Regions from separate parts of the Saccharopolyspora sp. 6V genome, predicted to be linked through region 3. Evidence: riboswitches for the same ligand, from Rfam matches in the RefSeq annotation. Region 3 holds a riboswitch; each other region holds the start of a gene.
What was found. A riboswitch is a leader RNA that binds a small molecule or an ion and turns the genes downstream of it on or off. The one in region 3 is predicted to bind cobalamin.
Positions count from the first base shown of each region.

Region 1 (3,553 bases), on a different contig from region 3:
GCCGCAGCGGCGCGCGCAACCCGCCCAGTGCACCGGCAGCGGGCCGGGCCGGGTGGTGCGCAGCGCGTCGGCGCGCACGTCGGCGAGGGACTTCGCGCAGCCGGGGCTGCCCGTGCAGGCGGTCACCCCGGCCAGCGGCGCGCCCGAGTCGGTGAGGAACCCGGCGGCGGCCAGCTCGGCGAGCCTGCGCGGCGCCTCGGCCGCGGGGACGTCGGTGAGCAGCAGCGCGCGCCACGGCGTGAGCCGCAGCGGGTGCGGTGCGGCGGTCCGGGCGGCGATCTCTTCGGTCTGCGCGGCGAGCACCGCGATCTGCGCGGCGTCCAGCCGTCCCAGCGGTGCGCCGAGGGCGAGGTCGACCCGGTCGTCGTCGCGGGCCAGCACGCCCAGCTCGGCGTGCGTGCGCACCGGATCACCGGGCGTGACCACGGATTCCGCCGGGGTGCAGGGGAATTCCTCCCGGACGCGGCCGGCGATCCGCTCCGCGCCGCCGGGCAGTTCCGCGAGCCGCCAGCTCTCCGCACCCAGCCGGTCCCGCTCCGCGAGGAACGCGGCGGCCGCGAGCACCGCGGCGCGGGCCGCGTCGGCCGCGGGCACCCGCAGCCCGAGGTCGGCCCCGGCGAGCAGCACCGCAACCGAGCCGTCCGCCGGGTGCAGCGCGACGTCCGCGCCCAGCGCGGTCACCTCGCCGCCGCCGTCGTCCGCGGTGAACAGGAACCGGCCGGGCAGCTCCGCCAGCTCCGGGTCGGCGCGCAGCCGCTCGTCCAGTTCCACCGCCACCGCGCGCACGTCCAGCGCCCCCGGGCGGGTGCGCGGCGAGGCGACGACGTTGCGCACCCGCTCGTGCGTCGGCGACGGCAGCAGTCCGGCCGCGCCGAGCAGGTCGGCGAACTCCGGCACCGCCGCCGCGGACAGGCCGCGGACCTGGACGTTCGCCCGCGAGGTGAGTTCCCAGCCGCCGTCACCCAGCGCGGCCGCGGTCGCCAGCGCCCGCACCTGCCGCGCCGCGAGCCGCCCGCCGGGCACCCGGACGCGGGCCAGTCCCCCGTCGGCGGCCTCGTGCACCCGCAGCGCGCCGGGGCACGCGTCGGGTCCGGCTCGTCGCGGCACGCTCGTCCCCGCTCTCGTCGATCGTGGTCTGGTCCGGAACTCGCAGCGCACGGCGCCGCTGTCCGGGGTGCGCGGACTCGGGGGCGCACCGGCGACCGTCGATACTACGTCCCGCCCGGATCGCGTCCGCAAAACGCGATGCGCCTCACCGGGCGGCCGGACCGGCCGAGTGCGGGATCTCTCCCGCGTGCGCACGATCGGCCACTTGACGAACGATCGCCCCGTTGCGGAGAGTTGTCGGCGGCGACGTGCGGAGGAAGCCGGTGCGAGTCCGGCGCGGTCCCGCCACTGTCACCGGGGAGCGGACTCCGAGTACGAGGCCACTGCCCGCGCGCCGCGCGGGTGGGAAGGCCGGAGCGAGCGCCGATCCGGGAGCCAGGACACTCCGGCGCCGCCACCGCCCGGTGCCACACCGGGTGCCGACGACTCCGGGGCGAGGACCCCGAGGAAGGTTGACCATGCGTCCTGTCCGCACGCCCGCGTCCCTGCTCAGCCGGGAGCGTGCCGCATGATCCTGCTGCTGTCCACATCGGACACCGATCTGCTCAGCGCACGCGCCAGCGGTGCGGACTTCCGCCTCGGCAACCCGGCTCGGCTCGGCGTGGACGACCTGCCGCCGCTGCTGGAGGGCGCCGACCTCGTGGTGGTGCGGCTGCTCGGCGGCCGCCGCGCGTGGGAGGAGGGCTTGGACGCGCTGCTCGCCGGACCGCGCCCGGTCGTGGTGCTCGGCGGTGAGCAGGCCCCGGACGCCGAGCTGATGGAGTGCTCCACGGTGCCCGGCGGCGTCTGCTCGCAGGCGCACGGCTACCTCGCGCAGGGCGGGCCGGAGAACCTGGCGCAGCTGTTCAACTTCCTGTCCGACACGGTGCTGCTCACCGGCCACGGCTTCGAACCGCCGGTGGAGACGCCGAAGTGGGGCCTGCTGGAGCGCACCCCGCGCCGGACCGAAGGCCCGAAGGTCGCGGTGCTCTACTACCGCGCGCACCACATGGCGGGCAACACCGCGTTCGCGCACGCCCTGTCCGAGGCGATCGAGGACGCGGGCGGCCAGGCGCTGCCGGTGTTCTGCGCCTCGCTGCGCGCCCCCGAAGCGGGCCTGCTGGACACGTTGCGCGAGGCGGACGCGCTGATCGTGACGGTGCTGGCCGCGGGCGGCACGAAGCCCGCGACGGCCTCCGCCGGTGGCGACGACGAGGCGTGGGACGTGGGCGCGCTCGCCGCGCTGGACGTGCCGATCCTGCAGGGCCTCACCCTGACCTCCAGCCGCGAGGCGTGGGAGGACAACGACGAGGGCCTGTCCCCGCTGGACATGGCCACCCAGGTCGCGGTGCCCGAGTTCGACGGCCGCCTGATCACGGTGCCGTTCTCGTTCAAGGAGAACGACGCCGAGGGCCTCCCGGTGTACGTCGCCGACCCGGAGCGCGCGGCCCGCGTCGCCGGGATCGCGGTGAAGCACGCGCGGCTGCGGCACGTGCCCGCCGCGGACAAGCGGCTGGTGCTGATGCTCTCGGCGTACCCGACGAAGCACTCCCGGATCGGCAACGCCGTCGGCCTGGACACCCCGGCGAGCGCGGTGGGCCTGCTGCGGCGGCTGCGCGAGGCCGGCTACGACATCGGCCCGGCGGACGGCCCGGACGCGCTGCCCGGCGTGGCCGCGCAGGACGGCGACGCGCTGGTGCACGCGCTGATCGCCGCCGGTGGCCAGGACCCGGACTGGCTGACCGAGGAGCAGCTGTCCGGCAACCCGGTGCGCATCCCCGCGAAGCGCTACGCCGACTGGTTCGCCACGCTGCCGCAGGACCTGCGGGAGAGCGTCGAGCAGCACTGGGGCCCGCCGCCGGGCGAGCAGTTCGTGGACCGCTCGCACGACCCGGACGGCGAGATCGTGGTGGCCGCGCTGCGCGCCGGGAACGTGGTCGTGGTCGTGCAGCCGCCGCGCGGGTTCGGCGAGAACCCGATCGCGATCTACCACGACCCGGACCTGCCGCCGAGCCACCACTACCTGGCCGCCTACCGCTGGATGACCGACGAGTTCGGCGCGCACGCGATGGTGCACCTCGGCAAGCACGGCAACCTGGAGTGGCTGCCCGGCAAGACCGCGGGCATGTCGGCGTCCTGCGCACCGGACGCGGCGCTGGCCGACCTGCCGCTGGTGTACCCGTTCCTGGTCAACGACCCGGGCGAGGGCACCCAGGCGAAGCGCCGGGTGCACGCGACGCTGGTGGACCACCTGGTGCCGCCGATGGCGCGCGCGGAGAGCTACGGCGACATCGCGAAGCTGGAGCAGCTGCTCGACGAGCACGCGCAGATCTCGGCGATGGACCCGGCGAAGCTGCCCGCGATCCGCAGCCAGATCTGGACGTTGATGCAAGCCGCGAAGCTCGACCACGACCTCGGCCTGGACGAGCGCCCGCACGAGGCCGAGTTCGACGACATGCTGCTGCAC
Region 1 covers NZ_JAIUKB010000203.1:1,816-5,368, reverse strand. The annotation lists gene cobG (precorrin-3B synthase) at 1-1,107, opposite strand, end outside; cobalamin riboswitch at 1,361-1,493, shown strand; gene cobN (cobaltochelatase subunit CobN) at 1,616-3,553, shown strand, end outside.
Region 1: linked by a shared signal. The riboswitch ahead of cobN (cobaltochelatase subunit CobN) and the one ahead of metE (5-methyltetrahydropteroyltriglutamate--homocysteine S-methyltransferase) in region 3 are both predicted to bind cobalamin.

Region 2 (3,553 bases), on a different contig from region 3:
CCACCGGCGGCGCCGACACGCCCGTCGGCGACGTCTGGGTGCATCCCGAGTTCCGCGACGTCACCGGCGGGCACGACGTGGCGGTGCTGACCCTGGCCGCACCGGTGCGCGAACGACCGCTGCCGATGGCCGGGGCCGACGAGACCGCCCGCTACCGGCCCGGCACCCCGGCGCGGGTGCACGGCTGGGGGCGCACCACCGAGAACGGGCCCACCTCGGCGACGCTCCAGTCCGTCGAGGTGCCGATCAGCGCGGACACCGACTGCCGCGCCGCCTACCCCGGCTACGAGCCGGGGACGCGGGTCTGCGCGGGCCCGCCCGAAGGCGGCCGGGACGCGTGCGCCGGGGACTCCGGCGGACCGCTCGTCGCCGACGGCAGGCTGATCGGCGTCGTCTCCTACGGCACCGGCTGCGGACGTCCCGGAACACCCGGCGTGTACACCCGGATCTCCGGGGTCGCCGACGACGTCGCCGCGCGGCTCTGAACCCGGCGTCCCGCACCGCGGGACGAGCCGGTGCCACCCGGTGCTCGCGCCGCGGCGGTGCACCGGTCGCCGTGCGCAGCACCGACCCGCCCCGAGGCCCGCGCGCCGGGGCGCGCGGGACGTGGTGTGCGCTACTTCCACCGCAGGTGACCCCGGGTGTCGTAGCCGGAATGTGATATCCCGTTGGGGTGACCCTGCAACCGCTCGCCACCGCCGTCCACCGCGCCTACACGGCCGACCTCGACGCCGAGGACTTCTACCGCATGCTCCGCTTGCGCGTGGACGTGTTCGTGGTCGAGCAGCAGTGCGCCTACCCGGAACTGGACGGCCGGGACCTGGAGACCACCACCAGGCACTTCTGGATCGACTCCGCCGACGGCTACGTGCTCGGCTACCTGCGCCTGCTCGAAGACCCCGACGGCACCTTCCGCATCGGCCGCGTCGCCACCGCCAAGGACGCCCGCGGCCTCGGGCTCGGGCGCAAGCTGATGCGCGCCGCGCTCGCCGAGATCCAGCGCGCGCCGGCGACGCTGTCCGCGCAGACCTACGCGCTGGAGTTCTACCGCGGATTCGGGTTCGAACCCTCGGGTGAGGAGTATCTCGAAGACGGCATCCCGCACGTCGACATGCACCGATACCCGGGTTCGCCGCGCTGAGCGAGCCGCGCCGGTTCCTCGCCCGTCGCGGGGATGCGACGATGCTCGCTGGTCCCAGCCAGGGCAGGTCAGGAAACCGGTGCGACACCGGTGCGGTCGGCGCCACTGTGACCGGGGAGCGGATCTCCCCCGCGAGCCACCGGGCGCTGCCGCCTGGGAAGGCCGGAGTTCCGCGCTGATCCGGGAGCCAGGACACTGCCTCGCCCAGGCGCAGCCGACATCGGGGCGTCCGAGACCCGAGGAAGGAACACCTGGCATGACTGCTCCCGCGAGCCCGCGGTACCCGTTCACGGCCGTGGTCGGGCACGACGACATGCGGCTGGCGCTGCTGCTCAACGCGGTGCACCCGCGCATCGGCGGGGTGCTGGTGCGGGGTGAGAAGGGCACCGCGAAATCGACGGTGGTGCGCGCGCTCGCTTCGCTGCTGCCCGCGCTGGACGTCGTGCCCGGTTGCCGCTTCGGCTGCGAACCGCGGCGACCCGACCCGCGGTGCCCGGACGGCCCGCACGCCGAGGTCTCCGGGACGACGCGCCCCGCGGAACTCGTGGAACTTCCGGTCGGCGCCACCGAGGACCGGCTCGTCGGTTCACTCGACCTGGAACGCGCGCTCACCGAAGGCGTCAGCGCCTACCAGCCCGGGCTGCTGGCCGCGGCGCACCGCGGCGTGCTCTACGTGGACGAGGTCAACCTGCTGCACGACCACCTGGTGGACCTGCTGCTGGACGCCGCCGCGATGGGCCGCGCGCACGTGGAGCGGGAAGGCATGTCGGTGACGCACGCCGCCTCGTTCCTGCTCGTCGGCACCATGAACCCGGAGGAGGGCGAGCTGCGCCCGCAGCTGCTCGACCGGTTCGGCCTCACCGTGCAGGTCGCCGCCTCCCGCGACGTCACCACCCGCACCGAAGTGGTGCGCAGGCGCCTCGCCTTCGAAGCGGACCCGGCCGGCTTCGCCGAGCGGTGGGCCGCCGAGGACGCCGCGCTCGCCCGCCGCATCGCCGACGCCCGGTCCACAGTGGAATCGGTGCGGCTGCCCGACGCCGAGCTCCGGCGGATCTCCGCGCTGTGCGCCGCGTTCGACGTGGACGGGATGCGCGCCGACCTGGTGCTGGCCCGCACCGCCGTGGCGCACGCCGCGTGGCGCGGCGCCGACGAGGTCGCCGAAGCCGACGTGGAGGCCGCGGCCCGGCTCGCGCTGCCGCACCGGCGCCGCCGCGACCCGTTCGACGAACCCGGCGTCGAGGAGGACCAGCTGCAGCAGGCGCTCGAGGACGCCGCCCAGCACGCCGAGCAGGAACCGGCCGACGACCGGAACGCCGGTGACGACCAGGGCTCCGCCGACGACCAGGACTCCGGTGAAGAGCCGCCGGAAGGTCCCGACGACGGCCCCGGCGGAGGCGGCGGTGGCGCGCCCGACGGCGGACCGGACGACGGACCCGACGGGCCCGGCGGCGGCGAAGCCCCCACCCCGCCGGAATCGCCCGCGCCGAACGGCGACGGCGGTTCCCGGCGCGAGGACGGCCCCGGCCAGGCTCCCGCGAACAAGCCCCCGGCCGCGCCCGCGCCCGCGTTCCGCGCCCGGCTGCTCGAAGTCCCCGGCGTCGGCGAAGGCGCCCCCGGCCGGCGGTCCCGCGCCCGCTCCCGCAGCGGGCAGACCGTTCGATCATCCACAGTGGACGGTCATGGCGTGCACCTGCCCGCCACCCTGATCGCCGCCGCCCCGCACCAGCGCACCCGCGGCCGCAGCGGCCCCGGCCTGGTGCTGCACCGCGACGACGTCCGGCGCTCCGTCCGCGAAGGACGCGAAGGCAACCTGGTGCTCTTCGCCGTCGACGCCTCCGGCTCCATGGCCGCCCGCGAACGCATGTCCGCCGTCAGCGGCGCCGTGCTCTCGCTGCTGCGCGACGCCTACCAGCGCCGGGACAAGGTCGGCGTGGTCACCTTCCGCGGCGACCAGGCCGAACTCGCGCTGCCGCCCACCTCCTCCGTGGAGATCGCCGCCACCCGGATGCGCGACCTGCGCACCGGCGGCCGCACCCCGCTCGCCACCGGCCTGCTCAAGGTCCACCAGGTCATCGGCACCGAACGCACCCGGGACCCGCGGCGGCGCCCGCTGCTGGTGCTGCTCACCGACGGCAAGGCCACCGTTCCCGCCGGTGACGGCGGAACCGGGCGCGCTCGCGCGAAGCGGGCGGTGCAGGACTCCATGCGCGCCGCCGGACTGCTCGCCGGGCTCGGCGTCGCCTCCGTCGTCGTCGACTGCGAGCAGGGCGTGGTGCGGCTCGGCCTCGCCGCCAAGGTCGCGACCGCGCTCGGCGGGGCCTGCCTGCGGCTCGACGAGCTCTCCGCCGACGCCGTCGCCGGAGTCGTCCGCGCCGCCCGCGGCACCACCGCCGGCGCAGCTTGATTCCGATT
Region 2 covers NZ_JAIUKB010000112.1:404-3,956, reverse strand. The annotation lists gene LCD35_RS21330 (trypsin-like serine protease) at 1-485, shown strand, start outside; gene LCD35_RS21325 (GNAT family N-acetyltransferase) at 674-1,141, shown strand; cobalamin riboswitch at 1,210-1,339, shown strand; gene LCD35_RS21320 (putative cobaltochelatase) at 1,398-3,545, shown strand.
Region 2: linked by a shared signal. The riboswitch ahead of LCD35_RS21320 (putative cobaltochelatase) and the one ahead of metE (5-methyltetrahydropteroyltriglutamate--homocysteine S-methyltransferase) in region 3 are both predicted to bind cobalamin.

Region 3 (3,553 bases):
GCCGTAGCGCTGATCACGTTCTTGAGCGCGGTCTCGACCTCGGCGTAGCCGCGGGTCTTGAGGCCGCAGTCGGGGTTCACCCACAGCCGCTCGGCGGGCACCGCGGCGAGCGCGGCCTTCAGCAGGTCGGTGACCTCCCCGGCTTCCGGGACCCGGGGCGAGTGGATGTCGTACACACCGGGTCCGACGCCGCGGCCGAACCCGACGGCGTTGAGGTCGTCCAGGACCTCCATCCGGGACCGGGCGGCTTCGATGCTGGTGACGTCGGCGTCCAGGTCGACGATGGCGTTGATGACGTCGCCGAACTCCGAATAGCACAGGTGGGTGTGGATCTGGGTGGATTCGGCGATCCCGGAGGTGGCGAGCCGGAACGAGCGCACCGCCCAGTCCAGGTACTCCTGGTGCTGCGAGGAGCGCAGCGGCAGCAGTTCGCGCAGCGCGGGCTCGTCGACCTGGATCACCCGGATGCCCGCGTTCTCCAGGTCCTTGACCTCGTCCCGGATGGCGAGCGCGACCTGCTCGGCGGTGATGCCGAGCGGCTGGTCGTCGCGCACGAAGGACCAGGCGAGGATGGTGACGGGCCCGGTCAGCATGCCCTTCACCGGCTTGGCGGTGAGTTTCTGCGCGTACTTGGCCCATTCCACGGTGATCGGCTCGGGCCGGGACACGTCGCCGTAGAGGATCGGTGGCCGGACGCAGCGCGAACCGTAGGACTGCACCCAGCCGTTGTGCGTGCTGGCGAACCCGTCCATGTGTTCCGAGAAGTACTGCACCATGTCGTTGCGCTCGGGTTCGCCGTGCACGAGCACGTCGAGTCCGAGGTCTTCCTGCAGCCGGATGACGCGTTCGATCTCGTCGCGCATCCGCTGCTTGTAGGTGGCGTGGTCGATGCTTCCGGAGCGCAACGCGGCGCGGGCCTTGCGCACGTCGGTGGTCTGCGGGAACGAGCCGATGGTGGTCGTCGGCAGCGGCGGCAGCCGCAGCGACTTGCGCTGTGCGGCGAGCCGGTTCGCGTAGTCACCGCGCTGGGCGTGCTCGGGTTTGAGCGAGGTGAGCCGCGCCTGCACCCGGTTGTTGCGCACCCGGTCGGCTCCGGCGCGGTCGGCGATGCGCCGCCGCGCGTCGTCGAGCTGCTCGGCGACGGTGTCGCGGCCCTGGTGCAGCGCGCGGTCGAGGACGACGACCTCGCCGACCTTCTGCGCGGCGAACGCCAGCCAGGACGCGACCTGCGGGTCGAGGTCGGTTTCCGCGTCGACGTCGTAGGGCACGTGCAGCAGCGAGCAGGAGGTGCTGACGGCGACCTCCCCGGCGAGGCCGAGCAGGGTGGCGGCGGTGGTGAGCGCCTTGTCCAGGTCGGTGCGCCAGATGTTGCGCCCGTCGACGAGGCCCGCGACGAGCGTCTTCTCCCGCAGCCCGGGCACCGACGGGAGTTCGTCCACGGTGCGCTGCCCGGCGACGAGGTCCACGCCGACGGCTTCGACGGGGGAGGAGGCGAGCACGCCCAGCGCGTCCCCGAGGTCGCCGAAGTAGGACGCGACCAGGATCTTCGGCCGTTCCGAGAGCTCGCCGAGCCGCTGGTAGGCGGCGCGCAGCGCGTCCAGGTCGGCCTGCGAGCGGTCCGCGGTGAACGCGGGCTCGTCCAGCTGCACCCATTCGACCCCGGCCCGGTGCAGCTCGCCGAGCAGTTCGGCGTAGGCGGTGACGAGCTCGTCGACCTTGTCCAGCGGGCGGAACGAGGCGGGCGCGCCGTCCTGCGGTTTGGACAGCAGCAGGAACGTCAGCGGTCCGACGACGACCGGGCGGGTCTTGATGCCCAGCTCAGCGGCCTCGTGGTACTGGTCGACGACGGTCTGGTCGGACAGCCGGAACTCGGTGTCCGGGCCGATCTCCGGGACGATGTAGTGGTAGTTGGTGTCGAACCACTTCGTCATCTCCAGCGGTGGCGCGGATTCCACGCCGCGGGCCATCGCGAAGTACGTGTCGAGCGGGTTCAGGCCCAGTTCGGCGAAGCGCGGCGGGACCGCGCCGAAGGTGACGGCGGCGTCGAGGACCTGGTCGTAGTAGGAAAAGGTGTTTCCCGGCACCGAGTCCAGCCCGGCGTCGCGCAGCGAACGCCACGTGTCGGTGCGCAGCGTGCGCGCGACTTCGCGCAGTTCCGCTTCGCCGGTGCGGGACTTCCAGTAGCTCTCCAACGCCCGCTTGAGTTCCCGGTTCGGACCGATCCGGGGGAACCCGAGCACGGTGGATCCGATTGTGCTGGTCAACGCTCTCTCCTCGCGAGCTGGACGGCAGTTCTGCGAGGTCGAGCGGGCAGGATCCGGGCACACGTGGCCGCACGCGGCGGCTCGTTCGTCCAGGTCTTCCCGCGAGACCTCGCAACAGCGCGCGTCACGCAGGACGCGCGCACCGGCGGCAGGTCTTCGGACTCGTGGGCGCTTCCCGGTGGAACCGGGGTCTTCTACTGGCCGTCGCTTCCCGAGCTCGCGCTCAGTGCTGTGACCGGTCGTGGCGACCGGTGACGGCGTTCGTTCCCACTCACCGCTGCGGGGCAGTCCCGGATTTCCACCGGGTTCCCTCTTGCCTCGCGCACCCCCGCTTTCGCAGGGCTGTGCGAACCACCAGCACTTCGGAGGCTACTTGCTTCTGGCGGGAAGACAAGGCCCTGCCGTCCGGATCACCCGGGCGCCGCGACGACCGCCGGAAGGTTTTTCGAGCCGCGGGCAACCTGCCGCGCGGTGGTGCGTCTTGTGAACAGGTGAGGGGGCGGGACGGATTTCTTCCGTCCCGGTGCGACGAAGCGATCGGGAGGAACCGGCTGTGGTGAAGAGCGGTATTCGGGCGGGTGTGGGCATCGGTGCGCTGGCCGTGGCGGCGATGGCGCTGGTGCCGGCAGGGATCGCCGCCGCTGACTCGAGCGAGACGTCCGTTGTGGACTTGAACGGGGACGGAACTCCGGACACCGCGCAGCTGTCCGCCATCGGGGACGGGGCGAAGCAGTCGCTCAAGTTCACTGTGGACGGTCGTACGACCGAGGCCGTGCTGACCGGCGACCCGTCCTTCGGCACCCAGCCGATGCGGGTGCTGGACGTGAACGGCGACGGCAGGCAGGAACTGCTGGTGACGGAGTCCGTCGGCGCGAACACCACCTGGTTCAGCGTGTGGGACCTGGGTGCCGATGGCGCGCCGCGCGAGCTGAAGACGCAGGACGGCGAGCCGCTGAAGATCAACGAAGGCGGCGGGATCGGTGCCCGCCTCGGCTACGAGTGCGCGCCCGCGGGCTCGGACGGCCGGGTCCTGATCACCTTGGCCGCGTCGAACGAGAGCCAGACGACGGAGCCCTCCTACGACGGTTCCCGGGTCGCCTACGAGGTGCGCGACGGCGTGGCCACGCCGGTCGACGACTACTCGTTCACCGGTGTCGGCAAGGACGACGACGTGCTGCGGGTGCAGCCCGAATCCTGCTCCTGAGGGGGAGCCGTGGGGGGGGGGGGGGGGGGGGGGGGGGGGCGGGCGGGCGCCCCCCGCCCGGGGGGGCGCGGGGGGGGGGCCGGGG
Region 3 covers NZ_JAIUKB010000048.1:139-3,691, forward strand. The annotation lists gene metE (5-methyltetrahydropteroyltriglutamate--homocysteine S-methyltransferase) at 1-2,264, opposite strand, end outside; cobalamin riboswitch at 2,394-2,635, opposite strand; gene LCD35_RS10640 (VCBS repeat-containing protein) at 2,821-3,468, shown strand.

Region 4 (3,553 bases), on a different contig from region 3:
GTCCAGCCGCGGGGGGTGCCAGCCGCCCACCGGGTGCGGGTCGCGCACCAGCTCCACCCGCACCCCGTGCGCGGTGAGCAGCGCGCGGGTCTGCCCGTCGAGCTCCGCGTCGGCGACCACGACGACCGGGTGGCCCAGCGCGGTCCCCACGTACGCCAAGCCGATGCCCAGGGTGCCGCTGGTGGACTCGACGACCGTCCCGCCGGGGCGCAGTTCTCCGCGGGCTCGGGCCGCGGTGAGCATGGCGTGCGCGGCGCGGGCTTTCATGCCGCCCGGCGCGGTGCTCTCCAGCTTCGCCCAGAAACCCGGGTGCGGGAACGCGATCGGCGCGGCGACCCGCAGCAGCGGGGTGCCTCCGATCAGGTCCAGGGGCGAGTCGCAGCGGGCGGGCGCGCGACCCGTCACCGCACGACCTCGGTGGCGCGGGCGGCCTCGTAGGTGTGGATCGTGGTGTCCTCGCCGGAGAGCCAGAAGAACGGGTAGGGCTCCGCCGACAGCGCGCGCACCGGGCCGCCGAGCAGTTCCCGCAGCACCGCGGATCCGGTCTGCGCGAACAGGGTCAGCGGCAGGTCGCGGGCGGCGCAAGTCGCGGCGATGTCGTCGAAGGTGCCGTTGCCGAGGACCATGCCGGACGCCAGCACCGCGTCCGCGCCGTCGATCGCGGCGGCGTGGTCGGTGCGGATCGGCTCGTCCCACTCGGTGCGGCCGCCCTTGAGGTCGCAGGGCACGTAGTCGAGGCCGCGGTCCCGCAGCGCGGCGAGCAGCGAGTTCACCACGCCGATCACCGCGACCCGGCCGCCATCGGGGACCGCGGTGATCGCGGCGACCGCGCGGGCGCGGGCGGTGGACTTGGCCAGCGAGTCGCCCGCCGGGATCACCACCTGCCGGGACAGCGGGTGCGCGGGGTGCGGGGTGAGCGCGGCGAGGTAGGCGTCCAGCGCCGCGACCCGCACCGGCAGCAGCGGGTGCCGCAGCAGCTCGGCCGCGGTGCGGCCCACGGCGGCGCGCACCGCGTCCTCGTCCAGGGCGCCGGGTTCGACGGCGCACGAGCCGACGGCGTCGGCGATCCGGACGCTGAGCACGGTGTTGGTGTAGCCGGTGCCGCGGCCGGTGTGCCGGGCGGCCTGCACGGTCAGGAACGCGACGGCGGCGGAGAGCTCCGCCGGGCCGTTCCCGCCCGCATCGCGGACGTGGCCGGACAGCGCGGACTCGACCAGCGAGTCCACGTAGGACTGATCAGTGGTGGTGGCAGGACGCACGTGTCTCCCCGAGCTGGAACCGGAACGGAACGCACAGCGGCGGGACGAACCCGCGGGGACGACTAGTGTCCGATGTGGACGGTTTGCCGGACTTCCCGGCGCGATGCGGCGATGCGCGACACCACGTACCTCCTCCGGGGCTCCGCGACCCCGCACGAATCGGCACGACGGTGCCAGTCTCCTGGCTCGCGGATCGGCACCGGCCTCCGGCCTTCCCGCCGGGGACCGGCAGTGGCTCGGGTGGAGGACGACTCCCCACTCACAGTGGCGGGACCGCGCCGGATTCGCACCGGCTTCCTGCACACCGTCGTTCGAACGGCTCAGAAGTTCGCAGCCCCGGTGGCCGATGTCAAGGCCGCGGCCACCGCCCGGAACCCGCACCGCGGTCGGCGGAACCGGTGTCGCCGCAGGTGGCGGACACCGGCGCACGCATCGCCGTTCGCGAATATGACATCGGCGACTCCGGCTCCCGCGCCCGGTGCTGCCACCTCACCGGACGCGGGATCACCGCGACCTCGCCGTGCGCCCGGCGGCTAGGCGGCGGGCCAGGAGGGGACGGCCGCGTCGAGGGCCCGCTCCACCAGCTCGCACGGGTCGGCGGTGGCACCGCTGGGGATCTTCGACTTCGCCGACACCGCCTGGTCCGAGTCGGCGGCCACGACCAGTTCGCAGGTGCCGTCGGCCTTCGGGTCACCGGAGTTCGCGCGCACCGCCGGGTGCCCGCCGATGGTCAGCTCGCCGAAGTCGGAGTACTCCTCGGCCGCGTCCTGGAAGTCCTGCAGCGACCGGTCCGCGACCACACCGACCTCCAGCCGCACGCTGTCCCGCGGGGTGCTCCAGGTGCACGCGCCCGCGCTCTCCTTGCCGCCCAGGTGGAATCCCAGCTCGTGCACCGTCTGCTCGGGCACCAGGTCGCAGGGCTTCTCCCCGCTCGCGTCCTTCGGGGAGTCGACCTGCACGCCGCCGCATCCCGCCAGCGACAGCGCGGCGACGACGGCCAAGCCGACCGAGCCGAGCCGAACCGCGCCGATGCGGGGCACCGCAACCTTCTCGTTCACACTCATCACGCCTGCCGTTGATCCGGTCCGGATCGGGTCGATCCGGAGAACTCGCGCCCTCCCCGCTGGACGCGCTGATCATGTCCCGTGCGTCCAGCGGGCGGCTCCGGCAGCAACGCGGTTTCGGCCGTAGCGCCCAAGAATCGAGCGACCGGCCCGGCGCACCGGCTGCCCCGAGCGGACCAGGACCACCGGCGCTCCCACCCCCGAAAACAGCCCCCGATGACGAGAACCCGCCAACTTCAGCGGGGGCGCGGCTCGACCCCGTTGACCACGTCGGCGGGCCGCTCCCCGGTCAGCACGGCGGCGAGCTTCGCGAACAACCTCCCGCGGAGGTTGTGGTAGGCGTCCCAGGTCACGCCCGCGGTGTGCGGATTGAGCAGCACGTCCGAGCGGCCCCGCAGCGGCGAGTCCGCGGGCAGCGGTTCCTGCTCGAACACGTCCAGCGCCGCGCCCGCCAGCTGCCCGGAATCCAGGGCCCGCACCAGCGCCCGCTCGTCCAGGACGCCGCCACGCCCCGCGTTGAGCACGTAGCCGCCGCGCCGCATCCGCGCCAGCAGCTCGTCACCGACCAGGCCGTGGGTGGCGGTGTTCAGCGGCAGGTGCAGGCTCAGCACGTCCGAGGCGGCCACCGCCTCGGCCAGCGGCAGGTACTCCCGGCCCGGCTCGGACGGCACCGGGTCGTGCACCACCACCCGGGCGCCGAAGCCGTCCAGGCGACGGGCCACCGCGCGCCCGATGTTGCCGAAGCCGAGGATGCCGACCGTCAGCGCCGCCAGGTCGCGGCCGCGCAACCCCTCCGGTCCCCAGCCGCCGGATTCCACCTTGCGGTGCCCGGCCGCGTAGTGCCGCAGCAGGTACAGCAGCGAACCGACCGTCCAGTCGGCGACCGCGTCGGCGTTGAACCCGGGCAGGTTCGCCACCGGGATGCCGCGCTCGGCCGCGGCGAGGTGGTCCACGCCGTCGAAGCCGACCGCGACGGACTGCACGAGCTCGCAGCGCGGCATCGCGTCCAGCAGCTCGGCGCCGATCCGCCGCTCCTTCTCCAGCGGGGCCAGCACGATCGTCGCGGTGGCCAGCGCGTCCAGGTGGGCGGCGGGGTCCTGCTCCGGCCCGATCTCGGTGATCCGCAGCCCGGGCAGGTCCGGCAGGTGCTCGCGCAACGACGCCTCGGTGATGTCGTTGAGGTCGTAGAAGCTGACGATGTGACCGGTCATGGTTCCTCTCTCGGGGTGT
Region 4 covers NZ_JAIUKB010000036.1:42,822-46,374, reverse strand. The annotation lists gene LCD35_RS08320 (PLP-dependent cysteine synthase family protein) at 1-405, opposite strand, end outside; gene LCD35_RS08315 (hypothetical protein) at 402-1,259, opposite strand; cobalamin riboswitch at 1,413-1,598, opposite strand; gene LCD35_RS08310 (DUF3558 family protein) at 1,793-2,317, opposite strand; gene LCD35_RS08305 (2-hydroxyacid dehydrogenase) at 2,560-3,534, opposite strand.
Region 4: linked by a shared signal. The riboswitch ahead of LCD35_RS08315 (hypothetical protein) and the one ahead of metE (5-methyltetrahydropteroyltriglutamate--homocysteine S-methyltransferase) in region 3 are both predicted to bind cobalamin.